3 regions of the Geodermatophilus maliterrae genome follow, and region 1 is predicted to be linked to each of the others. Evidence: predicted binding sites of a transcription regulator. Region 1 holds the regulator's gene; each other region holds the start of a gene.
What was found. The regulator LexA, encoded in region 1, represses DNA repair genes until DNA is damaged. The targets are predictions, from matches to a motif close to TCGAACANNTGTTCGA.
Positions count from the first base shown of each region.

Region 2: the regulator LexA is predicted to act here: its motif matches at 3,123-3,138, upstream of ruvC (crossover junction endodeoxyribonuclease RuvC).
Region 3: the regulator LexA is predicted to act here: its motif matches at 4,278-4,293, upstream of ABQ292_RS19940 (DUF6504 family protein).

Region 1 covers NZ_JBFNXQ010000032.1:841-10,817, reverse strand. Annotated here, with positions in the region: gene ABQ292_RS11840 (vitamin B12-dependent ribonucleotide reductase) at 1-1,334, opposite strand, end outside; gene nrdR (transcriptional regulator NrdR) at 1,464-2,018, opposite strand; gene ABQ292_RS11830 (hypothetical protein) at 2,464-3,102, opposite strand; gene ABQ292_RS11825 (LysM peptidoglycan-binding domain-containing protein) at 3,293-3,919, opposite strand; gene lexA (transcriptional repressor LexA) at 4,219-5,013, shown strand; gene ABQ292_RS11815 (hypothetical protein) at 5,059-6,183, opposite strand; gene ABQ292_RS11810 (phosphatase PAP2 family protein) at 6,149-6,904, opposite strand; gene hflX (GTPase HflX) at 7,019-8,497, opposite strand; gene ABQ292_RS11800 (hypothetical protein) at 8,675-8,878, shown strand; gene dapF (diaminopimelate epimerase) at 8,886-9,791, opposite strand; gene miaA (tRNA (adenosine(37)-N6)-dimethylallyltransferase MiaA) at 9,788-9,977, opposite strand, start outside.
Region 2 covers NZ_JBFNXQ010000059.1:20,777-30,753, reverse strand. Annotated here, with positions in the region: gene secD (protein translocase subunit SecD) at 1-234, opposite strand, end outside; gene ABQ292_RS17255 (preprotein translocase subunit YajC) at 246-599, opposite strand; gene ruvB (Holliday junction branch migration DNA helicase RuvB) at 774-1,898, opposite strand; gene ruvA (Holliday junction branch migration protein RuvA) at 1,895-2,539, opposite strand; gene ruvC (crossover junction endodeoxyribonuclease RuvC) at 2,536-3,102, opposite strand; gene ABQ292_RS17235 (YebC/PmpR family DNA-binding transcriptional regulator) at 3,276-4,028, opposite strand; gene pdxT (pyridoxal 5'-phosphate synthase glutaminase subunit PdxT) at 4,025-4,717, opposite strand; gene ABQ292_RS17225 (heparan-alpha-glucosaminide N-acetyltransferase domain-containing protein) at 4,728-5,864, opposite strand; gene pdxS (pyridoxal 5'-phosphate synthase lyase subunit PdxS) at 5,872-6,795, opposite strand; gene ABQ292_RS17215 (LemA family protein) at 6,858-7,391, opposite strand; gene ABQ292_RS17210 (glycosyltransferase family 4 protein) at 7,402-8,607, opposite strand; gene ABQ292_RS17205 (phosphatidylinositol mannoside acyltransferase) at 8,607-9,542, opposite strand; gene pgsA (phosphatidylinositol phosphate synthase) at 9,539-9,977, opposite strand, start outside.
Region 3 covers NZ_JBFNXQ010000080.1:6,472-16,448, reverse strand. Annotated here, with positions in the region: gene ABQ292_RS19965 (glycosyltransferase family 2 protein) at 1-525, opposite strand, end outside; gene ABQ292_RS19960 (carotenoid biosynthesis protein) at 522-1,349, opposite strand; gene ABQ292_RS19955 (phytoene desaturase family protein) at 1,346-2,998, opposite strand; gene ABQ292_RS19950 (GNAT family N-acetyltransferase) at 3,004-3,576, opposite strand; gene ABQ292_RS19945 (YbaK/EbsC family protein) at 3,591-4,142, opposite strand; gene ABQ292_RS19940 (DUF6504 family protein) at 4,373-4,699, shown strand; gene ABQ292_RS19935 (SAV_6107 family HEPN domain-containing protein) at 4,699-5,178, shown strand; gene ABQ292_RS19930 (DNA polymerase III subunit alpha) at 5,175-8,996, shown strand; gene ABQ292_RS19925 (VOC family protein) at 9,225-9,704, shown strand; gene ABQ292_RS19920 (class I SAM-dependent methyltransferase) at 9,788-9,977, shown strand, end outside.

The DNA.
Region 1 (9,977 bases):
CCGAGGTTGGCGTAGCCGATGCCCAGCTGCCGGTAGGCGCGGGTGGTCTCACCGATCGGCTCGGTCGGGAAGTCGGCGAAGCAGATCGAGACGTCCATCGCCGTGATGACGAGCTCGACGGCCTTGACGAAGGTCTTGGCGTCGAAGGTCCCGTCGTCCTTCAGGAACTTCATGAGGTTCAGCGACGCCAGGTTGCACGAGCTGTTGTCCAGGCTCATGTACTCCGAGCACGGGTTGGACGCGTTGATCCGCCCGGTCTCGGGGTTGGTGTGCCAGTCGTTGATCGTGTCGTCGTACTGGATGCCGGGGTCGGCGCACTCCCAGGCGGCCTTGGTGACCTTGCGGAACAGGTCCTTGGCGTCGACGGTCTCGATCACCGAGCCGTCCATGCGGCCGCGCAGGCCGAAGTCGGTGCCGTCCTCCACCGCGCGCATGAACTCGTCGGAGACGCGGACGGAGTTGTTGGCGTTCTGGTACTGGACGCTGGTGATGTCCCGCCCGCCGAGGTCCATGTCGTACCCGGCGTCGCGCAGCGCGCGGATCTTGTCCTCCTCGCGCGCCTTGGTCTCGATGAACTCCTCGATGTCGGGGTGGTCGATGTCGAGGACGACCATCTTGGCCGCACGGCGGGTGGCGCCACCGGACTTGATCGTCCCGGCGGAGGCGTCGGCGCCGCGCATGAAGCTGACCGGGCCCGAGGCGGTGCCGCCGGAGGACAGCAGCTCCTTGGACGAGCGGATGCGGGAGAGGTTCAGGCCGGCACCGGAGCCGCCCTTGAAGATCAGCCCCTCCTCGCGGTACCAGTTGAGGATCGAGTCCATCGTGTCGTCGACGGCGAGGATGAAGCAGGCGCTGACCTGCTGCGGGGCGCTGGTGCCGACGTTGAACCACACGGGGCTGTTGAAGCTGAACACCTGGTGCAGCAGCATCCAGGTGAGCTCGTGCTCGAAGATCTCGGCGTCGCCCTCGCTGGCGAAGTAGCCGTGCTCGCGGCCGGCCGCACCGTAGGTGAGCACCACCCGGTCGATGAGCTGGCGCAGGCTCGTCTCGCGCTGCGGGGTGCCGACGGCGCCGCGGAAGTACTTGGTGGTGACGATGTTGGTGGCGTTGATGCTCCACTCGGCGGGGAACTCCACGCCACGCTGCTCGAAGTTGACCGAGCCGTCACGCCAGTTGGTCATGACGACGTCGCGCCGCTCCCAGGTCACCTCGTCGTAGGGGTGCACCCCGGCGGTGGTGTAGACGCGCTTGACCTTCAGGCCCTTCCCCCGGGTCGGCGCCTTGGCGGTGGCGCGACGCGTGCGGCCTGACAAGCGGTCCTCGGTCTCGGTCACGGAGCTCTCCCTCGTGTGGTGGTCGGCGGCTGGGGAAGAGCCGCCACCGTTCTATCGGTCGGTACTGACGTTTCTGCGTGCCGGCGGCGCTGCCGGCGGGTCGGGACGGGGTCGGTCAGGGGACGGCGGTCAGGGGGACGGCGTGCGGTCGGCCGCGGGCTGCGCGCGCCCGCCGCCGCGGCGCCGGGGCGCCGGCGGGTCGAGCTGCATCCCGGGCAGCGGCGGGTTGCCGCCGGCGAGGTGGCGGGCCCGCAGCTCGGTGATCGCCTTCTCGAAGTCCTCGAGGGAGGTGAAGGCCCGGTAGACACTGGCGAAGCGGAGGTAGGCCACCTCGTCGAGCTCCCGCAGCGGCCGCAGGATCGCCAGCCCCACCTCGTGACTGGGGACCTCGGCCGCCCCGCTGGCGCGGATGGCGTCCTCCACCTGCTGGGCGAGCTGCTGCAGCTGGTCCTCGTCGACCGGCCGGCCCTGGCAGGCCCGGCGGACGCCGGCGACGACCTTGGCCCGGTTGAACGGCTCGCTGACGCCGCTGCGCTTGACGACGGCGAGGACCGCCTCCTCCACGGTGGTGAAGCGGCGACCGCAGGCCGGGCACGAGCGGCGGCGGCGGGTGGTGGCCCCCTCGTCGGCCTCGCGCGAGTCGATCACCCGGCTGTCGGGGTTGTGGCAGAACGGGCAGCGCACTGCGGTTCACCTCCCCTCCGCGACCGGTTGGTCGCCCGTGACCGGTGACCGGTCCCGGGCGGCCGGTGCCGGCGGCCGCTGATCGCCCCGGGGGTCCGTCTGTGGACCCCGTTGGGGACATCCGGTGGATGCCCGGGGGAAGTCCTGAGGACGGACCTGTGGAGAACTCCCAGCGGTGCAACTACTAGATGTAGGGGAACCCTAGGCCGGGCCCCACTACATCTGCAAGCCGGATGCGGGCGTGTCTCTTCCGCCGAGATGCGGTCGTGACCCACCGGTGACCAGGTGCGAGCACGCTTCCCACCCGTCACACGACACGCCGGGACGCCGCGCGTGTCGACGCGCGGAGAGGGCCGGGGCAGGGGTAAGGGACGGCCGGGCGGACGCCGGACGGACGCCGACAGGGTCACCGACGGGCGGACTCCGTAGGAGTCCCCGGGACCACTCAGACGGTGGGGCGGACGGCGGGACGGCCGCCACGCGGGTGCGACGCGAGGTCGTCGAGACGGATCGGGCGGGTCAGCAGGTCCGGCTCACCGGCAGCGCCGCCGGGAGCAGCAGCGGCGGAGACGTGGGCGGGCGCGCCGAGGGCGATCGCGGGCATCTCGGCGGTGAGGGCGCGGTGGCGGCCGGCGTCCGCGGGCGCGCGGTGCCGCCCGGCGCCGGCGGACCCCACGGCGGGCTGCTCGGCGGTGCCGTCGGCGCCGTGCCGGCGGACGGCGCGGAACGCGCGGCGGGCCGACGCCACCGCGGTCATGACCACGGTCGCGTCGGGTCGGGACGCCGGACCCTGCCCGCCACCGCCGGCGCCGGCCGCCGCCACGACGGCCGACGCCACGACGGCCGGCGCCTCGGCGGAGGCGAGGGCGAGGTGCCGCTCGGGCAGCCGCACGGCCGCGAGGTCGACCCAGGTGGACTCCCCCTCGGCTCCGTCCTGCCACCGGACCTGCGCCTGGCAACCACCGGTCTCGTCGTGCCGCCAGCCCAGCATGGCGCCGGGCGCCCACGTGCCGTCCAGGCAGACCTCGACGTCCTGCGGCGAGCGGAAGGCGACTGCGGCCCGGCTGTTCACGGCTGCTGACACGCCCTCGACCGTAGGTGCCGGACCGGCTCCCATCCGTGAGCGACCTCGCGCGGAGGGTTGACGAACCGGACGCGGCAGCCTCGTCCAAGTCTGCCGGGACGGGGCCGGGGCACCGCGCGCACGCCGCGTGCCTCCACGAGGGTCGACGCGGCGCCCACGGTCGACGCGACACCCGGGGTCGGCGCGGCGCTCACGGCAGCTGGAGGACCTGGCCGGGCACGACCGCCGAGTCCTCGAGGTCGTTGAGCTCCTCGATGGCGTCGACCACGACCCGCACGTCCTGCCCGTCCCCGGCGAGCTCGCCTGCGATCGACCACACCGTGTCGCCCGGCTCGACCACGACGCTGCTCTCCCCCGCCAGCCGCAGCCCGCCGTCGCCGCCGGGCAGCAGGGGCGAGATCCACGAGCCCAGGGCGACGGCCCCGCCCAGGGTGAGCGCGGCGAGGAGGCGCCGCCCCCGACGGGTCAGCCGCGCAGGGGCCGGCGACGGCGCGCACCCGCCCCGGACCGGGCCGGTGGCGGTCCTGGAGCGGAGCGGCCGCCCACTCGGGCGGGCCGGGTCGCGGCGGGTGGGCGGCGCCTCGACGGCCGGACCGGCCCCGCCGGTGCGCCCCCCGGGGACGGCCGGCCGGTCGGGGACGGGCCGCAGGTGCCCGGTGACCCGCGGTCCGGAGCCCGGCAGGGCGGCCCGCACCGCCGGCCAGGCCGAGCGACCGGGAGCCGCCGCACCCCCACCGGCCCCCGATCCGAGCAACGGCCGCCACGGGACCCGGACCGTCGCGTCGAACTGCAGCACGTCCTGCCGCACGCTCCCCATGACCACTCCTCCTCGTCGAGCCCACCCGGTCGAACAGGTGTTCGATCGAACGCCCGTACGATTCCTACCGCACGCTCCCGATAGGGGCGACCCGACACGTCACGCGGTTTCGAACACACGTTTGAAGTACCGGCGCCGAGGCGCTACCGTCCGTTCAGCACCCGTCCGCCGTCGCCCCCGGGCGTCGTGGGGGTCACGGCCCGCCGCGGGTCCCGCACGGGATCGGCAGCCGGACCGGGGCACCGCGGGCGGAGGGCAGGACACGAGGGCTGTGGCGGCACAGTCGGCGAGGAGGAGACGTGGCGGGCACGAGCGGGACCGGCCAGCGCACGCGCACCGGTGGGACGGCGACCCGGCGCGGCGCGAAGGCCGGCGCGGCGACGGAGACCCCGGACGCGGCCGACCAGGCCGGCGCGGTGCGGACCTTCCCCGACCGCACGGAGGCCGGCGACGGCCTGACCCAGCGGCAGCGCAGGGTGCTCAAGGTCATCCGCGACTCGATCGAGCGCCGTGGCTACCCGCCCTCGGTGCGCGAGATCGGCGAGGCCGTCGGCCTGTCCTCGGCGTCGTCGGTCGCCCACCAGCTCTCGGTGCTGCAGAAGAAGGGCTGGCTGCGGCGCGACCCCAACCGCCCCCGGGCGCTCGACGTCCGGCTCCCCGGCGAGACGCCCGCCGAGACCGGCGCACCCGCGGCTCCGGCTGCCACGGCCGACGCCGGCGCACCCACCTACGTGCCGCTGGTCGGCCGGATCGCCGCCGGTGGCCCGGTGCTCGCCGAGCAGGCGGTCGAGGACGTCTTCCCGCTCCCCCGCGAGCTGGTCGGCGAGGGCACGCTGTTCATGCTGCGCGTCGCCGGCGACTCGATGGTCGACGCGGCCATCTGCGACGGCGACTGGGTGGTCGTGCGCCAGCAGCCCACCGCGGAGAACGGCGAGATCGTCGCCGCGATGCTCGACGGCGAGGCCACGGTGAAGACCTACAAGCGTCGCGACGGGCACGTGTGGCTGCTGCCGCACAACCCCGCCTACGAGCCGATCCCGGGCGACGAGGCGACCGTCCTCGGCCGCGTCGTGACGGTGCTGCGCCGCGTCTGACCGCTGCTCCGGCCCGACGGCCGTCCCGCGCTCGCGGGGCGGCCGTCAGCCGTTCCGGGGCGGCCCGGGCGCGTCGCCGGCCGCGGGGCGCCGCCGGAGCAGCCGCCCACCGATCCAGACCAGCGCCGTCGCCACGGCAGCGGCGACCAGCCCGGCGGTGACGGGCGGGACACCGCCGCTCCCGTCGGAGAGCAACCCCGGCAGGGACGGGTCGGCGGGAGGCGCCGTCGACGACGGCGCCGTGGCGGCGGGGACGGGGACCAGCGTGACGTCGCCGGGGACGCCCTCGCCGGCGACGAGCAGGGCACTGCCGTCCGCGGTGAAGCTGACCGCCTCGCCCTGCGGCGCGCCCGGCAGCGCGACGCGCACCGGCTCGCCGGCCAGCGCGCCGGGGACGTCGGCGCCGGCCAGCGGCCACACGTAGGCGTCGGTGTAGGTCCGCAGCGCGATCCGGCTGCCGTCGCGGGCGACCGCCCCGCCGGTCACCAGCAGCTGGCCCGCGCGCCCCACCGGGCCCCCGGGCGTACCGGTCAGCGTGAAGGTCACCGTGCCGACGTCGGCCAGTCCGACCGTCCCGCCGTCGACCAGCGCCGTCGCCGGCCGGTAGACGTGGCTGGCACCGAGCACCTCCTTGGTCACCACGTACGGCGTGCCGTCGGGGGCCAGCAGCAGCGCCTCGGCGTCGTGCGGGCCGTCGGGGTAGGTCATCCGGTACAGCGCCGTCGTCCCGTCGGGGCGCAGGGCGAGGAGCGCGACGGTCGCCCGGGTGGCGTTGTTGTCCCCGGTGTCGGCCAGCCAGACGGTGCCGTCGGCGCCGACGGCGAGGTCCTCGGGGTCGTAGGGGTCCAGCGGGGCGGTGACAACGTCGACGACCTGGCAGGTGCCGTCCAGCACGTACACGGTCACCTGATCGCCGCCGTCGACCATCGCCAGCATGCGGTCGCCGACGTCGACCAGGCCGGAGAGCTCCGCCAGCCGCGGGTCGCCCACCTGACAGCGGGTCGACGGGGTGGCCGGCTCCTCGGCGCCGGCGGGCGGCGCGGCTCCCAGCGTCAGGGCGAGCACCGGGCCGGCGAGCGCGGCCGCACGGATCGGGCGGGGACCCCGGCGGCCGGGGACGGGCCGGCGGCCCGCGTCAGGGCTGCGCGGGTGGACGGCCGGCTCGGGCACTCGCCCAGCGTGACAGCACGGATGCGTCGAGTGCGTGAACCACGCCCAGCAGGAGCAGGCCCACGGCCGCGCCGACCACCGCGTCGGTGACCCAGTGGAAGTCCAGCGACACCATGGCCACGCCGGTGGCCACCGGCCCCACGACGCTGAGCCACCACAGCGTGCGCTGCAGCCACGGCCGGAGCCGGTACTCGACCGCCTGCCACCGGGCCACACCCCACATGAGCACGGCGTTGGCCACGTGCCCGGAGGGGTAGGAGGCCCCGTCTCGGTGGAAGAACGACCCGGGGTAGGCCGGCGCGGTGCGCCCGGTGCCGAACTTGACGGCGTAGACGACGACCGTCAGCAGCACCAACGCGGCGAGGACACGCACGAGCGGGAGCAGCGTCCGCTGCCGCACGCACAGCCAGCCGACCAGGACGGCCAGCACGGCCAGGATGGTGCCGCGGCCCCCGATCTGGGTGACCACCCAGACCGGCCGGTAGGCCGGTGAGTCCCGCAGGTCCCAGCCGCTGACCACCTCGGAGACCTGCAGGTCCACCCGCTCGAGGTAGCCGCGGGTGAGCAGGTCGGCCGTGACGGCGACGGCCACGACGAGGGCACCCAGCAGCAGCCACCACTGCGGCCGGCCGGCCGTGACGCGCCCGGACGCGGTCGCGTGCTCACCCGGCCCGTCGCCGGACGGCGCGCCGGCCGGGCGTCGCGCCACGCCGCTGGTCACGCGGTCACGGTACCGGCCCGTGACCGGCCCGTGACCTCGGAGCGGCCGACGGCGAGCCGCCCGGGTGCCCGGCGGGGAGCCGGGCACCCGGGCGGCGGGTGCGGAGGGAGTCGGTCAGCCGACGGGTGCGGCGAACCGCTCCAGGGTGGCGGCCAGGCCGCCGTCGACCCGGGCGGACATCCGCGTCCCGGTCACCTCGTGCTGCTCGCTGAGCACCTCACCGTCCCGGTGCACACGGGCCACCAGGTCACCGCGGTCGTAGGGGACGAGGACCTCGACCTCGACGTCCGGGTGCGGCAGGCGGGTGGCGACGATCTCCCGCAGCCGCTCGATGCCCTCGCCGGTGCGGGCCGAGACCCACACCGCACCGGGCAGCGCGCGGCGCAGCGTCAGCACGTCGTCCTCGGTCATGGCGTCGACCTTGTTGACGACGATCAGCTCGGGCACCGCCGCCGCGTCGATCTCCTGGAGGACGACGCGCACCGCGTCGATCTGGCCGAGCGGGTCGGGGTCGGAGCCGTCGACGACGTGCAGCAGCAGGTCGGCGCCGGCCACCTCCTCGAGCGTCGACCGGAACGCGTCGACCAGCTGGTGCGGCAGGTGCCGCACGAAGCCGACGGTGTCGGTGAGCGTGTACTCGCGGCCGTCGGGCGACTGGGCACGGCGCACCGTCGGGTCGAGGGTGGCGAACAGCGCGTCCTCCACCAGCACGCCGGCGCCGGTCAGCCGGTTGAGCAGGCTGGACTTACCGGCGTTGGTGTACCCGGCGATCGCCACACCGGGGACGGAGTTGCGGTCGCGGCCCGAGCGCTGGGTGGCGCGGGCGGTGGCCATGCCGGCGATCTCGCGGCGCAGCTTGCTCACCCGCGACCGGATGCGGCGCCGGTCGGTCTCGATCTTGGTCTCACCGGGACCGCGCGTACCGATGCCGCCACCGCCGGCGACGCGGCCACCGGCCTGCCGGGACAGCGACTCACCCCAGCCGCGCAGCCGCGGCAGCATGTACTGCATCTGGGCCAGCTCGACCTGGGCCTTGCCCTCCCGGCTGGTGGCGTGCTGGGCGAAGATGTCGAGGATCAGGGCGGTCCGGTCGACCACCTTGACCTTGAGGATCTTCTCCAGCGCGTTGAGCTGGCCGGGGGTCAGCTCGCCGTCGCAGATCACCGTGTCCGCACCGCTGGCGGCCACGATGTCGCGGATCTCGGCCGCCTTGCCCGAGCCCACGTAGGTGCCCGCGTCGGGCTTGTCGCGCCGCTGGGTGACCGCCTCGAGCACCTCGGAGCCGGCCGTCTCCGCCAGCGCGGCGAGCTCGGCCAGCGACCGGTCGGCGTCGACCTGCGTGCCCTCGGTCCAGACGCCGACCAGCACGACCCGTTCGAGGCGCAGCTGCCGGTACTCGACCTCGCTGATGTCGGCGAGCTCGGTGGACAGCCCGGCCACGCGTCGCAGCGCGCCGCGGGCCTCGAGGTCGTAGGAGCCGGTCGAGTCGTCGTCGTCCCACTGGCCGGCCGGTGCGGGCCGGGGATCACCCTCTGCTCGCTCGGCTCGGTCCTGTGCGTCCGCGAGCACGGCGCGGTTCTGTGCGGTCGTCATCGGGTCCAGCGTGACACGCGCGCCGTCCCCGGTCATCTCACTTACCCGTGCAGTCGTCATACGCGGGGTACAACACCGGCGGACGGCGTTTGCATCCCGGCGTTCGCATCCCCGCGTTCACATCCCGGTGGGAGCCGGGTAGGGCCGGGAGCGACCGACCCGCCCAGAGGAGGAACCGTGAGCACGAGCGACGACGCCGGTACCGACGACCCGGGCCGCGACCCCGTGGGCCTCGAGGTCCCGCGCAACCCCTTCGGCGGCGCGGACCAGGACACCGGGGCCGGCGAGCCGCGCGGCACCGGCAACGTGGGTCCCGGGGACAAGCCGGAGGCGCCGACCGACGAGCCGGAGACCCGCGCCGACACCCCCGACAACCCCTAGCCGGGCGTCAGTCGTCCAGCCACTCCCGCGTCAGCTCGCCGGTGGCCACCACGACGGCGGGGCCGCGCAACACCGTCGTCTCCGCGGAGACGTCGACCGACAGCCGGCCGCCGGGGACGTCGACGACGACCGTGCCGCGCACCGCGTCGTCGCCGGACTCCGCGGCCGGCCGGGCGTGGGCCAGCGCGGCGTAGGCGGTGGCGCACGCGCCGGTGCCGCAGGAGCGGGTCTCCCCCACGCCGCGCTCGTGCACCCGCAGCCGCACGTGCGCGTCGGCGCCCTCCACATCGGCCGCCAGCACCCGCACGAACTCGACGTTGACCCCCTCAGGGAACAGCCCCGGGTCGACGCCGGGCCGGACGGTGAGGTCGAGCGCGTCGAGGTCGGCGTCGGTGAGGCAGACCAGGTGCGGGTTGCCCATCGAGACCGCCTGCCCGGGGAACGCCCGCCCCGCCACGGTCGCCTCGCCGCGGCCGAAGGGCCGGGCCGGGCCCATGTCGACCCAGTAGGTGCCGTCGGGCCCCGCGCCCACCCGGCGCGGCCCGCCGCGGGTGCCGACCAGCACGCCGTCGGCGCAGGCGGACCGGTCGAGCAGCCCCTCGCCGACGAGCACGTGCAGGAACAGCCGGACGCCGTTGCCGCACATCTCGGCGTACGAGCCGTCGGCGTTGCGGTGGTCCATGAACCACTCGCAGCGCTCGAGGTCCGCGCCCAGGACGGCGGGCGTGTCGGGGACGTGCCGGCTGCGCACCACCCGCAGGACGCCGTCGCCGCCGAGGCCGGAGCGGCGCTCGCACAGGCGGGCGACCAGCGCGGCGTCGAGGCGGTCCTCGGGCCAGCGGTCCCCGTCGGGGTCGGGCAGGACGACGAAGTCGTTCTCGGTGCCGTGCCCGAGGAGGAACCGGTCGCTCACCGCCCGATCGTACGGCCGGCGACCAGCGCCCCGACGGCGTCGGCGAGGTCGGGACGGGCGGCGTCGAACCAGGTGGTGGCCGCGTCACGGCGGAACCACGACCGCTGCCGCCGGACGAACCGCCGCGTCGCGGTGACCGTCCGCTCCCGCGCCTCCTCCGGCGTCAGCACGCCGTCCAGCTGGGCG
Region 2 (9,977 bases), on a different contig from region 1:
GAGGCCGTTGACCCGCTGCTCGATGATCTGGCGGGCCAGCTCGAGGTCCTCGGGGTCGGGCGCCTGGCCGTCGGGGGTGCGGGCGGTCAGCGTGACGGTCGTGCCACCCCGCAGGTCCAGGCCCAGCTGCGGCGTCCGGTCGGTGCCGGTGAAGAAGATCAGGCCGTACATGACGGCGATGATCAGGACCAGCGCGCCGAAGTAGCGGCGCGCGGGTAGGGCGCGGTTGGCCACGGGTTCTCCGGTCAGAGGGTCTTGCCGGGGGGACCGTCACCGGGGCGGTCGTCCCGGGCCGGCCACTCGTCGGCCACGGGGTCGACTGCCGGGTCGACGACGGGGCCGGTCACCACCGGCTGGCGCACCTGGACGACCGCCTGGCGCGCGTAGGTCACCACGACGCCCGGGGCGATCTCGACCTGGATGGTCGCCGGGTCGTCGAGACCGGCGACCGTGGCGTACACGCCGCCGGCCATCGTGACCGGGACGCCGAGGGCGAGGGCCGACTGCGTCTGGTTCTGCTGGCGCTTGCGGGCCCGCGCCGGCAGGACCACCAGCGCCACGAACGCCAGCACCAGCAGGAGCAGGGGGAACAGTTCCACGACGGGAGTGCCTCTCTACCGCGCTCGCGTGCACGCGGTCGGTGCGGCCCGGGTCGGGACCGCTCGGGTACGTCGGTCACGGCGCGCACGGCGACCGGCCGCCGACACACGGGTCGCGCGGCCGGGACCGGGTCGACCCGGCGAGGGTCGAGTTGCGCGCCAGCGCCGCCGAGTCTAGGCGTCGAACAACGGTTCCGACGACGCCCCCGGGTCGCGCGGGACTGCTGTGACTCCGCCGAGGGGGATCCCGCCGCGCGGCACCGGCCGGCCGAGGTGCCGCCAGGCCGCCTCGGTGGCCACCCGCCCGCGCGGCGTGCGCGCCAGCAGGCCGGCCCGCACGAGGAACGGCTCGCACACCTCCTCGACCGTGTGCGACTCCTCCCCCACCGCGACCGCGAGCGTGCTCACGCCCACCGGGCCGCCGTTGAACCGGGCGACGAGCGCCTCGAGCACCGCGCGGTCGAGCCGGTCGAGACCGAGGTCGTCGACGTCGTAGAGCGCCAGCGCGGCCTGCGCGACGGCGCGGGTCACCCGGCCGTCGGCCTCGACCTCGGCGTAGTCGCGCACCCGCCGCAGCAGCCGGTTGGCGATGCGCGGCGTGCCGCGGGAGCGGCCGGCGATCTCGGCCGACCCGTCGTCGGTGAGCTCGACGCCGAGCAGTTCCGCGCTGCGGGCGAGCACCTGCTGCAGCTCGGCGGGCTCGTAGAACTCCATCTGCCCGACGAACCCGAAGCGGTCGCGCAGCGGCCCGGTGAGCAGCCCGGCCCGGGTGGTCGCGCCGACCAGGGTGAAGGGGTTGATCTCCAGCGGGATGGCGGTGGCGCCGGGCCCCTTGCCGACGACGACGTCGACGCGGAAGTCCTCCATCGCCATGTAGAGCAGTTCCTCGGCCGGCCGCGCGATGCGGTGGATCTCGTCGATGAACAGCACGTCGCCGGGGCCGAGGTTGGACAGCATCGCGGCGAGGTCGCCGGAGCGCTCGATCGCGGGACCGCTGGTGATCTTCACCGAGGTGCCGAGCTCGGAGCCGATGATCAGTGCGAGGCTGGTCTTGCCGAGCCCGGGCGGACCCGACAGCAGCACGTGGTCCGGCGGCCGGCCCCGGCGCTTGGCGCCCTCGAGGACGAGCGCGAGCTGGCGGGCCACCTTGGGCTGGCCGATGAAGTCGTGCAGCGAGTGCGGCCGCAGCGCCGACTCGACCACCCGCTCCTCGTCACCGGCCTGCGGCGAGACCCCGAACTCCTGGCCGAGGCCGGAGTCGACCTCCCCGGTCAGCGCCCGGTCGAACGGCGTGCTCACGAGCGGCCCAGCAGGTGCAGGGCCTGGCGCAGCAGCATCGCGACGTCGACCCGGCCGGTGGTGGCGAGCTGCTCGTCGGCCACCGGCGTGAGCGCGGTGACGGCGGTGTCGGCCTCCCGGGTGCTCCAGCCCAGGCCGACCAGGGCCGAGGAGAGCTGGTCACGCCAGGGCGCCACCGGCGTCAGCGGGCCGAGTCCGGCCGGCGCCGCCGCCGGGCCGTCGAGCTGGGTGTCCGACGTCGTCGTCCCCAGCCGGTCGCGCAGCTCGAGGATCAGCCGCTCGGCGCCCTTCTTGCCGATGCCGGGCACCTGCATGAGCGCCTTGACGTCGGCCATCGACACCGCGCGGCGGACCTCCCGCGGCGGGTGGATGGCCAGCACCGCCTGGGCCAGCCGCGGGCCGACGCCGTTGGCCGTCTGCAGCAGCTCGAAGAGCTGGCGCTCGTCGTCATCGGCGAAGCCGTAGAGGGTGAGGGAGTCCTCGCGGACGACGAGGCTGGTGGCCAGCCGCGCGTCCTGGCCCACCGTGAGGCGGGCGATGGTGCCGGGCGTGCACTGCACGGCCAGGCCGACCCCGCCGACCTCGACCACCGCGCCGTCGGGCGAGACCGCGGCCACCCGGCCGTTCACGCTCGCGATCACCGGGACATCCCCGTCCACCGCGGCAGCGTCGTCGAGCGCACCGGCGCGCCGATGCCACCGGCGATCGCGGCGACCCGCAGCCGGTCCTGCGCCGGGCCGCGCCACACGTGGCAGACCGCCAGCGCCAGGGCGTCGGCTGCGTCGGCCGGCTTCGGGGCGGCCGGGAGGCCCAGCACGCGGGTGACCATCAGGGTGACCTGCTCCTTGTCCGCGCGGCCGTTGCCGGAGATGGCCGCCTTGACCTCGCTCGGCGTGTGCCAGGCGACCGGCCGGTCGGCCTGCGCGGCGGCCAGCGCCGCGATCCCGGCCGCCTGCGCGGTGCCGGTGGCGGTGCCCTTGTTGTTCTGGGTGAACACCCGCTCGATGGCCACGACATCGGGCCGGTGCTCGCGTAGCAGCGCCGTCACCTGGGTGTGCAGCTCGAGCAGCCGCAGCTCCAGGTCCAGCTCGGCGGAGCTGCGGATGACCCCCACCCCGACGGCGGCCGGGCGGGCGCCGGGGCGGCCGTCGACCACGCCCCAGCCGCACCGGGTCAGCCCCGGGTCGATGCCGAGCACCCGCATGAGAAGACGCCTCCGAAAGACCGAACTGGTGTTCGACCCACGGTAGCGGCCGACGCCGACGTCCCGGTACTCAACACACCGTGGCGCCCCGCCGCGAGCTCGGAGGCGTACGGGAACGGCCCGCCTGCAGGGTCCCGCCGCGAACCTGCGAGGGGTGAGGAGGACGGGGTCCTTCAGCCGACCCGCTCCAGGACCTCGTCGGAGACGTCGTAGTTGGCGTAGACGTTCTGCACGTCGTCGCAGTCCTCGAGCGCGTCGATGAGGCGGAACACCTTCCCGGCGCCCTCCTCGTCGAGCTCGACGGTGACGCTCGGGACGAACCCGGCCTCGGCCGAGTCGTAGTCGATGCCGGCGTCCTGCAGCGCGGTGCGGACGGCGACGAGGTCGGTGGGCTCGCAGACCACCTCGAAGGTGTCGCCGAGGTCGCGGACCTCCTCGGCGCCGGCGTCGAGCACCGCCATGAGCACGGTGTCCTCGTCGACGCCGCCGGCCTGCGGGACGACGACGACGCCCTTGCGGGAGAAGAGGTAGGACACCGAGCCGGGGTCGGCCATCGACCCGCCGTTGCGGGTCATGGCGGTGCGGACCTCCATGGCCGAGCGGTTCCTGTTGTCCGTCAGGCACTCGACGAGGACGGCGACGCCGCCGGCCGCGTACCCCTCGTAGGTGATCGTCTGGTAGTCGACGCCACCGGCCTCGAGCCCGGCGCCCCGCTTGACCGCCCGGTCGATGTTGTCGTTGGGCACCGAGCTCTTCTTCGCCTTCTGGATGGCGTCGAACAGCGTGGGGTTGCCCGCCGGGTCACCGCCGCCGGTGCGGGCGGCGACCTCGATGTTCTTGATGAGCTTGGCGAAGAGCTTGCCGCGCTTGGCGTCGATCCCGGCCTTCTTGTGCTTCGTGGTCGCCCACTTGGAATGGCCGCTCACTGCTCTCCTCCGAGGTCGGGGGCGCCCGCGCCGGCGCCACTGGGGTCTGCCACCGCCCGGCCGAGCGCGACCGCGTGCCGCACGATCTCCACGAACAGCGCGTGGACCCGGGTGTCCCCGGTCAGCTCGGGGTGGAAGCTGGTGGCCACGACGTCGCCCTGGCGCACCGCGACGATCCTACCGTCGGCCGATCCGCCCACGACCCGCCCGAGGACCTGCACCCCCGGCCCGGCCTCCTCGACCCACGGCGCGCGGATGAACACCGCCGACAGCGGGCCGCCCGGCACGCCGTCCAGCGCGATCCGCGACTCGAAGGAGTCGGCCTGCCGGCCGAAGGCGTTGCGCCGCACGGTGACGTCGAGGCCGCCGACGGTCGGCTGGTCCGGTGGGGCGTCGATCAGCCGGTCGGCCAGCAGCACCAGGCCCGCGCAGGTGCCGTACGCCGGTAGCCCGCCGCGGACGGCGTCGCGCAGCGGCTCCAGCAGGCCGGTGCGGACGGCGAGCTTGGTCATGGTCGTCGACTCACCGCCCGGCAGGACCAGCCCGTCGACGGCGGCCAGCTCGTCAGGACGCCGGACGGGCACCGCCTCGGCACCGAGAGCGCTCAGCACGGCGAGGTGCTCGCGGACGTCGCCCTGCAGTGCCAGCACACCGACGACGGGCTCGCGGGACACGGGAGGAGGAGTCACGGTGCGCACCTCACGGCCCGGCCACCCGCTGCGAGCTCCAGGTGAGCAGCCGCTCCAGCGGGCCGCGGCCCAGCCGCAGCCGCCACGCCGTGGCCAGCAGCACGGCGGTGAGGGAGAAGCGCACCCACTGCCCCCAGTCGGCGGAGGACTCCGCCTCCACCACCCGGATGGCGACGATCTGCGCGGTGTAGACCGACAGCGCCAGGGCGCCCACCGAGGCCAGCGGGTACGTCAGCCGGGGCAGCAGGTCGGCGAGCACCAGGCACACCCCGATGACGGCGACCGCGAACCCGCCGGAGCCGACCACCTCGAACGGCGTGCTGCTGTGCGGCTGCGCGCCGGCGAACCACGCCGGGTCCCACTCACCGGAGGAGCCGAAGCCGGCCTCGATCCCCGCCGGCCGCTCCCCCGGCGCGAGCTCCCGGGTGCTCAGCCAGCCGCCGAGGTAGCCCAGCACCGCGGCGGCCGACCCCGCGGCGACCAGGCCCGCGCGCACCCGGGCGGCACCCAGGTCCAGCCGGCCCACGGCCAGCCCGACCAGCACGAAGGCCAGCCAGACCGCCGCCGGGTAGTAGCCGGTGACCAGCAGGAAGACGAACGCGTCGCCCTCCTCGTCGTGCTCGGTGGCGTACTGCCCCACCGCGAGGGTGAGCGGTGGGGCAGCCAGGACGACGACGCCCGCGGCGAGCAGCAGCCGCGCGGGCGGCCAGCGCAGGAACGGCAGCGCGAGGACGAAGAGCACCGCGTAGACGCCGAGGATGATCGCCACGAAGGTGCCGAGCAGCTCCAGGACGCCGCCGATGGCGAACACCCACGCGGCGCGCACCAGCACGCGGGTGCGGGCCCGGGCGAGCTCGCGCCCACCGAGGCGGTCGCGGCCGCCGGAGAGCAGCGCGATGGAGATCCCGGCCATCGTGGCGAACAGGATCGACGAGCGGCCGTCGGCCAGCGCCCGCCACGTGGCCGGGTCCCAGCCGAGGTCGCCGGTGTCGCCCAGGTGGGCGCCGAACATGCCGAGGACGGCGAGCCCGCGGGCGACGTCGAGACCGCCGATCCGCCGTCCGGGGACGCTGTCCCGTCCCGGACCGGCGGGCGCGAGGGCGCCCTCGACGTCGTCCCGCTGCGCCGTTCCGCGAGCCGGCGTCACGAGGGTCTCACCAGCCGCGGGTGGCGAACCGCTCGCTCTCCGGCAGCGTCGCCACGTTGATCCCGACCATCGACTCGCCGAGCCCGCGGGACACCTTGGTGACGACGGCGGGGTCGTCGGAGAAGGTGGTGGCCTGCACGATCGCCGCGGCGCGCCGGGCCGGGTCGCCGGACTTGAAGATGCCCGAGCCGACGAAGACGCCCTCGGCACCCAGCTGCATCATCATCGCGGCGTCGGCCGGGGTGGCGATGCCGCCGGCGGTGAACAGCACGACCGGCAGCTTCCCGGCGCGCGCCACCTCGACGACCAGGTCGTGCGGCGCCGAGATCTCCTTCGCCGCCGCGAAGAGCTCGGTCTCGTCGAGGGTGGCCAGCCGCTTGATGCCGGTGCGCAGCGCGCGCATGTGCCGGGTGGCCTCCACGACGTTGCCGGTGCCGGCCTCGCCCTTCGACCGGATCATCGCCGCACCCTCGGCGATCCGGCGCAGTGCCTCGCCCAGGTCGGTGGCGCCGCAGACGAAGGGCACGGTGAAGTCGCGCTTGGCGATGTGGTGGGCCTCGTCGGCCGGGGTGAGCACCTCGGACTCGTCGATGTAGTCCACCCCGAGGGTCTGCAGCACCTGGGCCTCGACGAAGTGGCCGATGCGGGCCTTGGCCATCACCGGGATGGACACCGCGTCGATGATCCCCTGGACCATGTCGGGGTCGCTCATGCGCGCGATGCCGCCCTGCGCGCGGATGTCGGCGGGGACCCGCTCGAGCGCCATGACGGCGACCGCGCCGGCGTCCTCGGCGATCCGCGCCTGCTCGGGCGTGACGACGTCCATGATCACGCCGCCCTTGAGCTGCTCGGCCAGGCCGCGCTTGACGCGGTCGGTGCCGGTGGCCGGCGAGGCGGACGGGACGGCGGGGACGTCGGCGTGCGAGGACACGGGCTGCTCCAGGGGTACGGCCGGGCCGGACGCGGCTCACGGCCCGCCCATCGTAGGGCGGGTCAGCGCAGGGCCGAGGTGCCGCTGGTCACGGCGTCCAGGCCGTCCTCGACGTCGAAGAAGCGCGGCAGCGGCTGGTCGGCGTGCAGCCGGAGCAGCCGGGGCAGCCGCCGCTCGCGCAGCAGGTGGGTGTCGCGGACGGCGTCGTTGTAGAAGCGGCGGGCCAGGGCGATGCGGTCCTCGACCTCGGCGAGCCCGGCCAGCAGCGCCGGCGGCACGCCGGGCAGGTCGGCCGGCAGGGCACGCAGCTCCCGGCCGAGGGCGTTCTCGGCCAGCTCGCGGTCGCCGGCCGGGAGCTCGCGGGCCTGGTAGGCGGCGGTCTTGAGGCGGGTGGTGCGGTCCTCACCCAGGACGGCGGAGTGCTCGGAGGCCAGGTCGGCGGCGAGCGCGGCACGCTGCTGCAGCCGGGTGTCGAGCACCGTCCACGCCCGGGCCATGCGTCCCTCGAGGCGACGCAGGCGGGTCAGCGTCCACGCCGTCCAGGCCAGCAGGAGGACGACGCCCGCGAGGAGCAGCATCCAGGCCTCGGGCGTCACTCGACCCACGCTAGCGGCGGACCCTCCACAGCGGGGACGGCCACGCCCCGTCATCGGTCACGGCGGCCAGCTCCTCGTCGTCGGCGGCCGTGACCCCACCGGCGCCGGGCAGGACGACGGTCTCGTAGACGGCGAGCACCCGGCGGGCCACCACCTGCCAGTCGTAGCCGGCCGCCACCTCCCGGCCGGTCGCCGCCAGGCGGGCCCGGCGGTCGGGGTCGGTGAGCAGGTCGGACAGTGCCCGGGCCAGCGCGGCGCTGTCGCCGCGGCGGACCAGCACGCCCGCCGCGCCGTCCTCGAGCACCCGGGCGAAGGCGTCGAGGTCGCTGGCCACGATCGGGGCGCCGGCGGCCATCGCCTCGATGAGGACGATCCCGAAGGACTCACCCAGCAGGTTGGGCGCGCAGTACAGGTCGACCGACCGCAGGAAGGCACCCTTCTCCCCCTCGGTGAGCTCCCCGAGCAGCGACACGTGCGGGGCGAGGTCCTCGTCGAGCAGCTCCCGGACCGCGTCGGGATCACCCCGGCCGGCGATCAGCAGCCGCGCCCCGGGGTGCTGGCGGACGACGCTGCGCATGGCCTCCAGCAGCACCGGCAGGCCCTTGCGCGGCTCGTCGTAGCGGCCGAGGAAGCCGATGGTCGGCCCGCCGACGCCGCGGGCGTGACCGGGCAGCGAGGGCCCCTCCGCGAAGGCCGCGACGTGCACGCCGTTGGGGATGATCACCGCGTCGCCGCCGAGGTGCTCGACCTGCACCCGGCGGGCGAAGTCCGACACCGCGATGCGACCGGAGATCTTCTCCAGCCACGGGCGGATGAGCGGGCCGACGGCGGCCAGCCACTTGGAGCGGATCGTGGCGGCGTGGTGGGTCGCCACGACCGGGCCGGTGGCGATCATGCAGACGACCAGGGAGACCGAGGGCGTCGCCGGCTCGTGCACGTGGACGACGTCGAAGTGGCCCTCCCGCAGCCAGCGGCGCACGCGGCTGGCGCTGACCGGCCCCAGCTGCAGGCTGGCCATCGAGCCGTTGTACGGGACGGGGACGGCGCGCCCGGCCCAGGTCGCGTGCTCCTCGGGGAGGGACTCCTCGTGCTCGGCGGGGGTGAGCACCTCGACGTGGTGGCCCAGGCCGCGCAACGTCACGGCGAGGTCGCGCACGTGGTACTGGACCCCGCCGGGGACGTCCCACTGGTAGGGGCAGACCAGGCCGATCCGCATCAGCCGCGCTCCCTCGCCGGCGGGTCCGGCGGCACGTCGGCCCAGATCCGGCCCAGCACGTGCCAGTCCTCGGGGCGGACGGCGAGGTCCTCGGTGAAGGCGTCGGCGACGCCCTGCATCCCGGCGGCGACCCGGTCGCGCAACCTCCCCGGCCCGTCGACCGGCACCTCGGGCCGGACGGCGAACTCCCAGCCGCGGTCGGTGAAGCGGCAGACGGCCGGGTGCAGCGCGGCGCCGGTCTGGGCGGCCAGCAGCGCGGGGCCGCCGGGCATCGTGGCCCGCCGCGAGAAGAGGTCCACGGGGACCCCACCGGACCCCAGGTCGCGGTCGACGAGCAGGCAGGTGAAGCCGCCGCCGGCCAGCCACTCGCGCAGCACGGCGGAGCTGGGCCGCGCTCCCCCGGTCAGCGGCAGCACCTCGATGCCGAGGGACGCGCGGTAGTCGAGGAACCGCCGGTAGAGCGACTCGGGCCGCAGCCGCTCGGCGACGGTGGTGAACGGCCCGCCCAGCCACTCGACCAGCCACACCCCGGCGGCGTCCCAGTTCCCGCTGTGCGGCAGGGCGACGACGACGCCGCGGCCGTCGGCCCGGGCCTTCTCGAAGTGCTCGACGCCGGAGCTGACGGTGTCGGCCACGATCCGCTCGCCGGGCAGCCGCGGCAGGCGGAAGGCCTCCTGCCAGTACCGGGCGTAGGAGCGCACCGCCCGGACCGTGAGGTCGGCGAGCTCGTCCTCGCTCAGCCGCCCCCCGGTGGCCACCCGCAGGTTGGCCCGCAGCTGGCGCACGCGGCGCCCGTCGCGCCCGGCCGCCCACCGTCCGCCGGCGTCGAACGCGGCGCGGGCCACCGGTTCCGGCAGCCGCTGCACGGCCTGCCAGCCCGCCGCGTAGCCGAGGTCGGTGAGCCGGTCGGCCGCGCGGGCGCGCACACCGCTCACCGCGCCGGCGTCGACGCCGCCGGCGCCGCCTCGCCGCGGGCGCCGCGGTGCACGGCGACCACCCGCTGCGCGACGGTCACCGCACCGCCGGCGACCAGCAGCCACAGGCCGACGTCGACGGCGTGGGGCAGGCCCAGGCCGGTGAGGCCGGTGCCGGTGAGCACCAGGATGAGCCGCTCGGTGCGCTCGACCAGCCCGACGTCGCAGGGGATGCCGACCCCCTCGGCGCGGGCCTTGATGTAGCTGGTCAGCACGCCGAGGACGAGGCCGAGCAGGGCGAGCAGGGCGAGCAGCCGGTTCCCGCCGCTGCCGGTGTACCACCACACCAGCGCCCCGAAGACGGCGGCGTCGACGGCCCGGTCGCAGGTGGAGTCGAGGACGGCGCCGAACGCGGAACCGCCGCCGCGGGCCCGGGCCAGGGCGCCGTCGAGCATG
Region 3 (9,977 bases), on a different contig from region 1:
CAGCGGCTGCACCAGGCGCTCGGCCAGGGTGCCGGCCACCGGCCGCGGCCACGGCGAGACCAGGTCGAGGCCGTGCGCGTCGAGCAGCCACACCGCGGCGGCCACCGCGTCGGGGGTCAGGCGGACGTCGGCGTCGACGAAGAGCAGGACGCCGTCCTCGGTCATCGTCTGCGCGCCCACCCAGCAGGCGTGTGGCTTGCCCAGCCAGCCCGCCGGCGGGGGAGGGGCGGTCACCAGCCGCACCCGCGGGTCGGCGACCGACCGGACGACGTCGGCGGTGCCGTCGGTGGAGCCGTCGTCGACGACGACCACCTGCAGGAGCGGCACGCCGCGCGAGGCCAGGACCGCGGCCAGGCAGCCGCCGACCTGCGCCTCCTCGTCGCGCACCGGGACGACGACGGTGACCGGCCGGGTCACCTCCGGCGGGTCGGCCGGGGGACGGCGCAGCAGGCGGGCGTTGACCGAGGCGTGCGCGGCGCCGGCGACCGCCAGCCCGGCGAGGACCCGCAGCGCCGGACCGCTCACGGACGGCGGGCCTGCACGGCCAGGGTGGCCAGCACCGGCACCGACAGCGCCGCGCCCCAGGCCGCCGAGCCGGGCAGGTCCAGCCACAGCGCGTGGGCCAGCGCGCCGCCGAGCACCATCCAGGCGATCACCAGCAGCGGGGCGGCCACGGCGGCCCCGGAGCCGGCGCGGGGGCCGCCGGGCAGCGCGGTGCGGGCGACGACGAGGTCGAGCAGTGTCATGAGCACCAGGCCGGCCAGCAGCCAGCCGCCGAGGTTGGTCAGCGGCACGGTGTCGATGCCCGGCAGGCCCGGCTGCGGCCGCGCCCAGGTCCAGTAGCCGGCCTGCACCAGCTGCGGGTCGAGGACGACGTCCCAGGCGGCGAACACCGCGGCGGCCACGACGACCCGCGCGGCCCGCTGCCGGCCGGGCCGGACCCGGCGGGTGAGCACCACCGCCAGGACCCGGCTCGGCCAGGCCATCATCAGCCAGGCCAGCGGCACGAGGAACGGGACGCGGAGCAGCGTGGGGCCGAGCGCGTCGCTGTAGGCGTAGGGGCCGTAGGGGAACCCCGTGGCCGTCCCCACCGCCTCGAAGGCCACCGCGGCGACGACCACCAGCCCCAGGACCGCGGCAGCGGTGCGGGCGCCGTGCGCGGCCGCCGCGGAGGTCACCGAGACCGCCGAGCCCACCAGCACGATCGTCCAGGACACCGCGTCGCGGGCGGAGCCGTCGGTGAGGGGGTAGGCGATCGCGGCGAGGACGAGCAGCACGGCCAGCACGAGCGGGAGCCGCGCCCACGCCGGCGCGCCGGCCCGCCGGAGGTGCGCCGTCGCGGCGCTCATCGTGCGCGGGCCGTGCGCACCAGCCGGCCGACCGCGCTCTGCACGCGGGCCCGGGCGCGGGGGAGCCGCCCGCGGTCGGCCAGCACCACGCGCGCCGCCGTCCGGCCGGAGTTGCCCGACACCCCGCCGCCGGGGTGGGTGGAGGCGCCGGCCAGGTAGAGCCCGTCGAGGCCGGGCACGCGGTAGCCCGACAGCGCCGGCGTCGGCCGGAAGGCGAACATGCTGGCCAGGCCCATCTCCACGTGCATGACGTTGCCACGCAGCAGCGACAGCTCCCGTTCCAGCAGCAGCGGCGTCTGCACGTGGAGCTGCTGCACCGAGTCGGCGAAGCCGGGCGCGAACCGGTCGACCGCCGCGACCAGCCGCTGCGCCTCCGCCTCGGCGAGGGCGTCCCAGTCGCCGCCGTCGGCGAGGTCGTAGGGGTACCACTGCCCCCACACGGTGACCACGTGCTGCCCGGGCGGGGCGAGGGTGTCGTCGCTCGCGGAGAAGCACATCGCCAGCGGCACCGGCTCGCGCGGCAGCCGGCCGGCCAGCCAGTCGCCGTGCGCGGCGGCCAGCTGCGCCCGGTCGGTGCACAGCAGCTGCAGCCCCTGCGCGGAGACGGCGGGGTCGACGCCGGGGTAGGCGGGCAGCGCGTCGGTGAGCGCGCGCAGCACCAGCCCGAAGCCGTTGCCGACCGGGGGTGCGGCGTCGGCGAGCGCCGCCGGGGCGTGGTCGCCGGCGAGGTCGCGGGTGGCCAGCACGTGGCAGGCGGCGACGACGACCGGGGCGTGCACCCGCCGTCCCGACGTCGTCTCGACGCCGGTCACCCGGCCGTCGTCGACCAGCAGCCGCGCGGCGCCGTCGCCGAGGGTCACCCGGCCGCCGTCGGCCTCCAGCCGGGCGCGCAGCGCCTGGGTCAGCCCGCCGGAGCCGCCCACCGGGTGGCCCGGGGGGACGTCGTGCAGCAGCGCCACCCAGGCGACCATCGCCGCGGTGCCGGGCTCGGACATCGGCGGGCCCGACTGCGCGCCGAACCAGGCCAGCGCCGCCTTGAGCCGCTCGCTGCTGAACCAGCGGTCGAGCAGCGCGTCGCCGGAGCCGAGGAAGTCGACGGCCAGGTCGCCGCCGGGTGTGCGCGGGCTGTCCCCGGTGGGCGCTCCGAGCGGCCAGAAGGCGCGGGCCAGGCCCAGGGGGGTGGGCCGGCGGCCGAAGGAGTCGACGACGGCGCGGCTGCGCGGGCCCCACACGCCGACGAAGCGGCGGTAGGCGGCGGCGTCGTCCTCGCCGCAGGCGGCGGCGATCGACGCGCAGGTGGCGTCGAGGTCGACGGAGAAGACCAGCGGGCGGCCGTCCGGGCCGGGGTCGCCGGGGGCCGGCGCGGGGGCGAACCCCCACGGGTCGCAGTCGAGGTAGCGCAGCCCGGCTGCTGCGAGGTCGAGCTCCTCGACGACGCCGCTGTGCCGGACGATGACGTGGGCGCTGGAGCCGCGGTCGACGCGGACGCCGGGCCAGCGCTCGACGGTCGACACCGCGCCGCCGAGCACCTCGTCGCGCTCGACCACCTCGACGGCCAGGCCCGCGCGGGCGAGGTAGCAGGCGGCGACCAGCCCGTTGTGACCCGCGCCGACGACGACGGCGTCGACGCTGCGGTCGGGCTCCGGCACGCCGGTCAGGACGCGCTCGCGCGCAGCGGGAGCCGGGCGCCGAGGATGGCGAAGGGGCGGGCGTCGCCGGGGAAGTGGTGGCCGCGGGCGAGGTCGACGAACCCGTCGGCGTGGTACAGCCGGAAGGCCTTGGTGTCCGCGTCGGGCGTGGACAGCAGCGCCGCCGGCGCGGGGACGCCCTCGACCAGCGCGTGCAGCAGCCGGCGGCCCAGGCCGCGGCTCTGCGCCTGGGGGTGGACGTGCAGCTCGCACACCTCGAACGCGCCGGGCAGCCAGCGCTTGGCGGTGCGCCGGTCGAGCGCGGCGCGCACCTGGTCGTGCCACCACTGGCCGGGGGCGATGAGGTAGCCGTAGCCGAACCCGACCAGCTGCTCGCCGTCGGGGGTGGCGGCGAACGCGCCGACGGCCCGGAACCCCGGGCGCTCGGTGTGCTGGACGGCGTAGCCGTAGCGACCGGCCACCACCGAGGCGTCGTAGCCCATCGCCTCCCCGTAGATGGACAGCGCCTCGTGCATGTGGTCGCGCAACCACCCGACGGGGAGCTCGGTCACCCGCGTCGCGGGTGTCGTGCCGGTCACGGTTCTCTCCTCGCTCACCGAACCACCACCGCGGGGTCCGGGGTGGTCGTGGTGCTCACGGTCGTGGTCCGCGCGGCCTGCGTCGGCCCGTCGCCGACCTCGGCGGCGGTGCCGGCGGTCAGCCGCAGCAGCTCGTCGTAGCTGGTGGGGAAGACCGCGGACGGGTGCCCAGCCGCGGCCCAGACGCGCTCGTGGCGGGCCAGCTCGACGTCGACCAGCGTGCCGATGGGCGCGGGGTGGCCGAGGGGGGCCACCCCGCCGATGGGCTGGCCGGTGTGTGCGCGGACGAAGTCGGCCGAGGCGCGGTCGACGCGGGGGACGCCCAGCAGCGTGGCGACCCTCCTGACGTCGACCCGGTGGGCGCCGCTGGTGAGCACCAGCAGCGGTGAGCCGCCGACGTCGAACACCAGACTGTTGGCGATCGCCCCGACCGGGACGCCGAGCGCGGCGGCGGCCTCGGCGGCGGTGTGTGCGCCCGACGGGAGCTCGTGGACCCGCCCGCCGGCGCCGGCCTCGGCGAGGAGGTCGGCGAACGCGGCCACCCGGGGGTGGGTGGGGCGGCTCATGGGGTCGATCCTGCCACCGCTGTCGGTGCCTCGCCGTACCGTCCGGCGCGCACGGAGGGGGAGGGACCGGGACGGTCCTCCTCCCGGGCGGGTCCCGCTTGACGCGACGGGCGGGGTCGGGTGTACTCGACTCGTTCGAACAGGCGTTCGAACGGCTGGCCACCGCTCCCGGGACCTTCCCCGCCCGGGCGGAGGCCGGCCGGTCAGGAGCACGGGGTGGGGAGTCGGGCATGAGCCGGGTGCTGGGTGAGGTCGGCGAGCGGGTCGGCGAGGAGGTGCGGGTCGAGCGGGGGCCGCTCGGCCCGGCGCAGTTCTGGCGCGGGCAGTGGCGGTACGTCGTCGGCGAGCTGCTCGACTCGTGGGTGGAGACCGCGCCCTGGTGGCAGCGGCCGGCCGACCTGCCCGGTGGTGCCTCGGCCGACCTCGTCGCGCCCCGTGAGGTCTTCCGGGTCGAGGCGGTGCGGGCCGGGCGCTCGCGGATGAGCTTCGCCGGGGTCTACGACCTGTGCTGGGACGCCGCCGACAACCGGTGGTCGCTCGTGCGGGTGCACGACTGATGGGCGCCGCGCACGCCATGGCCGACCAGCTGCCCCTCCCGCCGCCGCTGCCGGCGGCCGCGGCCCAGCTGCTCGACCAGGCCACCCGGGCGCTGGGCGAGGCCGCCCGCGCCACCGACGCACGCGAGCGCTACGCCACCGCCCACCTCGGCGCGCTGCGCGCCGCCGCTGCGGTGCTCGCCGCCCGCACCCGGCCGGAGAGCGGCCGCCGCCGGCCGCGCAGCGCCTGGGTGCTGCTCGAGCAGGTCGCCCCGGAGCTGGGAGAGTGGGCCACCTTCTTCGCCGCCGGTGCCGCCAAGCGCGCCGCGGCCGAGGCCGGGCTGTCCCGCGCGGTGACCGAGCGCGAGGCCGACGACCTGGTCCGCGACGTCGGCGCCTTCCTCACCGTGGTCGACGACCTGCTCGGCCGCACGCCCGAGCCGGCTCCGCGTCCGCGGGTGGTCGGCGGCACCGCCCACCGTCCCGTCCGCGGGCGGTGACCGGCGACCCCTTCGTCCACCTGCACGTCGCCTCCGGGTACTCCCTGCGGTACGGGGCCAACCACCCTGCCGACCTGGTGGCGCGCGCCGCCGAGCACGGCATGACGGCGCTGGCGCTGACCGACCGTGACGGCCTCTACGGCGCGGTGAAGTTCGCGCTCGCCTGCCGGTCGGCGGGGCTGCGACCGCTGTTCGGGGTCGACCTCGCGGTCGCCCCTGCGGTGGACACCGCCGTGCCGCCCGCCCGGGCACAGGTGCTGGGCGACGACGACGAGCTGTCCGCGCGCAGGGCCGCACGCCAGGGCGCGGGTGGGCGGGGCGCGGATGGGCGGGGCGCGGAGGGGCGGGGCGCGGGTGGGCGGGGCGCCGCGGGACGGGCGACCCCTGCCCGGCGCAGCCCGGTGCGCGGTGGGGCGAGCGTCGACCAGCGGCTGCCGCGGGTCACCTTCCTCGCCCGCGACGGCGCCGGCTGGCGGTCGCTGTGCCGGTTGACCAGCGCCACGCACCTGCGCGGCACCCGCGGGGAGCCGGTGGCCTCGCTGGCGATGGCCGCCGAGCACGCTCCGGGCCTGGTCGCGGTGCTGGGGCCGGACTCGCCGGTGGGCCGGGCGCTGGCCGCCGGGCGGGCCGACGTCGCCTCCGCCCGGCTGGCCGCCTGGCGCTCGGTGTTCGGTCCCGGCTCGCTGGTGGTCGAGCTGGTGCACCACCGCGGCCGGGGCGACCGCTCCCGCGCGCAGCGGCTGATGCGCTTCGCCGCCGAGGAGGGCGTGCCGGTGGTGCTCACCAACGCCGTCCGGTACGTCGACGCCCTCGACGCCCCGACCGCCGACGTCCTCGACGCCTCCCGGCGGCTGGTCGCCCTCGACTCCCGGCACGTCGACCGGCGCACCGCGGAGGGGTACCTGAAGTCGGGCAAGGAGATGGCCGAGGTCGCCGGGGACCTCGCCGGCCCGGACCGCGACGCGGCGCTGCAGCTGCTCGAGCGCACCGCCCGGCTGGCCGAGCAGTGCGCCGTCGACGTCGCCGGCGACCTCGGCGTGGGGTCCGTCCGCTATCCCGAGCTCGACGTCGTCACCGCGCCCGGCGAGCGGGGGATGAGCCCGTCCCAGGTGCTGCGCGACCGCTGCGAGGCGGGGCTGGGCCGGCGGGGGATGGCGGCCACCGGCGGGGTCACCCGGCGGCTGGACGACGAGCTGGCCGTCATCGACTCCCTCGGCTACCCGTCCTACTTCCTCACCGTCGCCGACGTGGTCGACCTCATCAGGAGCCTGCGGGTCCGCGCGGCGGCCCGGGGGTCGGGCGCGGGCAGCCTGGTGACGTACCTGCTGGGCATCTCCGACGTCGACCCGATCCGCTACGGCCTGCTGATGGAGCGGTTCCTCTCCCCGCTGCGCCACCAGCTGCCCGACGTCGACATCGACGTGGAGTCCGCCCGGCGGATGGAGGTCTACGACGCGGTCATCGACCGCTTCGGCGCCCACCGGGTCAGCTGCATCTCGATGATGGACACCTACCGGGTCCGGCACGCCATCCGCGACGTCGGCGCCGCGCTCGGGTTGCCGCCGGCCGAGGTCGACGCCGTCGCCAAGGCCTTCCCGCACATCCGGGCCAACCAGGTGCACGCCGCGCTGCGCGACCTGCCGGAGCTGCGGGCCAGCCGGCTCGGCTCGCGCCGCGGCGGCGGCACCGGCGACCTCGACCTGCTCTTCGACCTCGTCGCCCGGCTCGACGGCCTGCCCCGGCACATCGCGCTGCACCCGTGCGGCGTGCTGCTCTCCGACGCGACGCTGCTCGACCGCACGCCGGTGGAGAGCAGCTACCTCGGCTACCCGATGAGCCAGTTCGACAAGGACGACGTCGAGGAGCTCGGGCTGCTCAAGCTCGACCTGCTGGGCATCCGGATGCAGTCGGCGATCGCCCACGCCCTCGACGAGGTGGCCCGGGTCGACGGCGAGACCGTCGACATCGACGCGATCCCGCGCGACGACCCGACGACCTTCGAGCTGATCCGCAGCACCCGGACCCTCGGCATGTTCCAGATCGAGTCGCCGGGACAGCGCGAGCTGGTCGGCAAGTTCGGGCCCGAGACGTTCGAGGACATCGTCATCGACATCTCGCTGTTCCGGCCCGGCCCGGTGAAGAGCGACATGGTGACGCCGTTCCTCCTGGCCCGGAACGGCTGGCGGGAGCCGGTCTACCCGCACCCCGACCTCGCGCCGTACCTGCGGGAGACCGCCGGTGTCGTGGTCTTCCACGAGCAGGTGCTGCAGATCGTGGCGCAGATGACCGGCTGCGACCTCGCCCAGGCCGACGAGGCGCGCCGCGCGCTGGGTGACAAGGAGCTGCACCCGGAGGTGCGGGCCTGGTTCATGCCCGTGGCGCTGTCGCGCTACCCGGTCGAGGTGGTCGAGCAGGTGTGGGAGGTGCTGGTCGCCTTCGGCTCGTTCGGCTTCTGCAAGGCCCACGCGGCGGCGTTCGCGCTGCCCACCTACCAGTCGGCGTGGCTGAAGACCCACCACCCCGCCGCCTTCCTCGCCGGGGTGCTCACCCACGACCCGGGCATGTACCCGAAGCGGCTGATCCTCGACGACGCCCGCAACTTCGGCGTCCGGGTGCTGGGGCTGGACGTCAACGCCTCGGCCGGCGTCTACCGGGTGGAGCGGCTGGCCGGGTCCGACCGGCGGGAGGACTGGCGCCCACCGGAGTGGATGCCGCCGGCGATGCGCGACCCGTCGGCCTACGGGATCCGGCTCGCCCTCGCCGACGTCAAGGGCATCTCCGAGGAGGAGGTCGAGCGGATCGTCGTCGGGCAGCCGTACCGGTCGCTCACCGACTTCTGGACGCGGGCGTCGGTGTCCCGCCCGGTGGTCGAGCGGCTGGTGCTGGCCGGCGGCTTCGACTCCCTGTACGGCTTCGGGGTGCGCGACCGCGAGGCCGGCCGGCCCACCCGCGCCCGCGGGTCGGTGACCCGCCGCGACCTGCTGCTGCAGATCAGCGAGCTCGACCGGTGGAGCCGCAGCGGGGCCAGGGCCGGCTCGGTCGGGCAGCTCAGCCTCGACCTGCTCGGCGTGCAGCTGCCCGGGGAGCCCGACGGCGACGGCGGCCCGGCCGGGACGGCGCTGTCCTGGAGCGCGGGGTCCGGACTGCCCGAGTTCACCGACGCCGAGCTGGTGCGGGCCGAGCTGGAGGTGCTCGGGCTGGACGCCAGCCGGCACGTCGTCGACTTCTACCGGCCCTTCCTCGCCGCGGTCGGCGCGGTGCCGGCCGGTGAGCTGCTCGGCAGCCGCAGCGGGGCCGAGGTGCTGGTCGCCGGGGTCAAGGTGGCCACCCAGACCCCGCCGATCCGGTCGGGGCGCCGGGTGGTCTTCGTGACCCTCGACGACGGCACCGGCTGTACCGACTCGACCTTCTTCGAGGACGTGCAGGGGCCCTACGCCGCGACGGTGTTCCACTCCTGGCTGCTGGTCGTCCGCGGGGTGCTGCGGCGCACCGGCCCGCGTGGGGTGTCGATCCGGGCGACCGGGGCGTGGGAGCTCCCGGCGCTGCACGAGGCGTGGGAGACCGGCGGGCCGGCCGCGGTGGCCGAGCACATGGCCGCGCCGGGGGAGTACACCGAACAGGCCATCACCGGGGCGGCGGCCTCGCACGGGTCCCGGCCGGTGGTGGTCAAGCCGGTGCTCGTGCACCCGACCGGCTTCCGCATGTCGCCCTACGCCGACATCAAGCCCGCCGGCGACGACGCCGCGACCGCCGCGCGGCGAGCCGCTGCCGCACCGCGCAAGCTCTGGCACTCCAGCCCGGGCAGCCCGGGCCACTGAGGAAGGACCCCGTCCTCCCCACCCCTCGCAGGGCTCAGTGGAGGGACGCCCTGCCCCCGCCCCTCGCGAGCTCGGGGCGGTGCCCGCAGGGCGCCGGGGACGGGGCCGCCGCTGCCCCCCGTGCCGCCGGCCCGTCGGCGCACCGTTCACCGATGACTCCGGCGGCACGACGCGGTCTACTCCTCGACGCCGGCATCCGCGCCCGGCCCCCGAGGAAGAGGACCCGCCATGCCGAAGCAGATCCCGTGCCTGTGGTTCGACGGCCGCGCCGAGGAGGCGGCGCAGTACTACACGTCGGTCTTCCCCAACTCCTCGATCGACCAGGTCACCCGGTACGGCCCCGGCACGCCGATGCCGGAGGGCAGCGCCATGACGGTCGGCTTCACCCTCGACGGCCAGGCCTACGTCGGTCTCAACGGCGGCCCGCAGTTCCCCTTCACCGAGGCGATCTCCTTCCAGATCCACTGCGCCGACCAGGACGAGGTCGACCACTACTGGTCCCGCCTGACCGACGGCGGCGAGGAGGGGCAGTGCGGCTGGCTCAAGGACCGCTTCGGGGTCTCCTGGCAGGTCGTCCCCGTCGAGATGTTCGCGCTGCTCGGCGACCCCGACCCCGGCCGCGCCCAGCGGGCCACCGAGGCGATGCTGCAGATGCGCCGGATCGACGTCACCACCATCCGGGAGGCCGCCGACCGCGTCCCCGCCTGAGACGGCCCCTCTGCAGGGCCCCGCTGCGAGCCTGTGAGCGGTGGGGGCGGAGGGGTCCTCCAGCCGCCACTAGGCTCCGACGGGTGCCGCCGACTGCCCCCGCTCCGTCCTCCGGCGAGCAGCTGCCCGTCCGCACCGCCGCGGTCTGGGCCGCGCTCGACCCGGTCGTCGGCGCGGGGACGCAGCTGCGGGTGCTCGACGTCGGCGGCGGCAGCGGCGTCTTCGCCGTCCCGCTCGCCCGCCTCGGCCACGAGGTCACCGTCGTCGACCCCA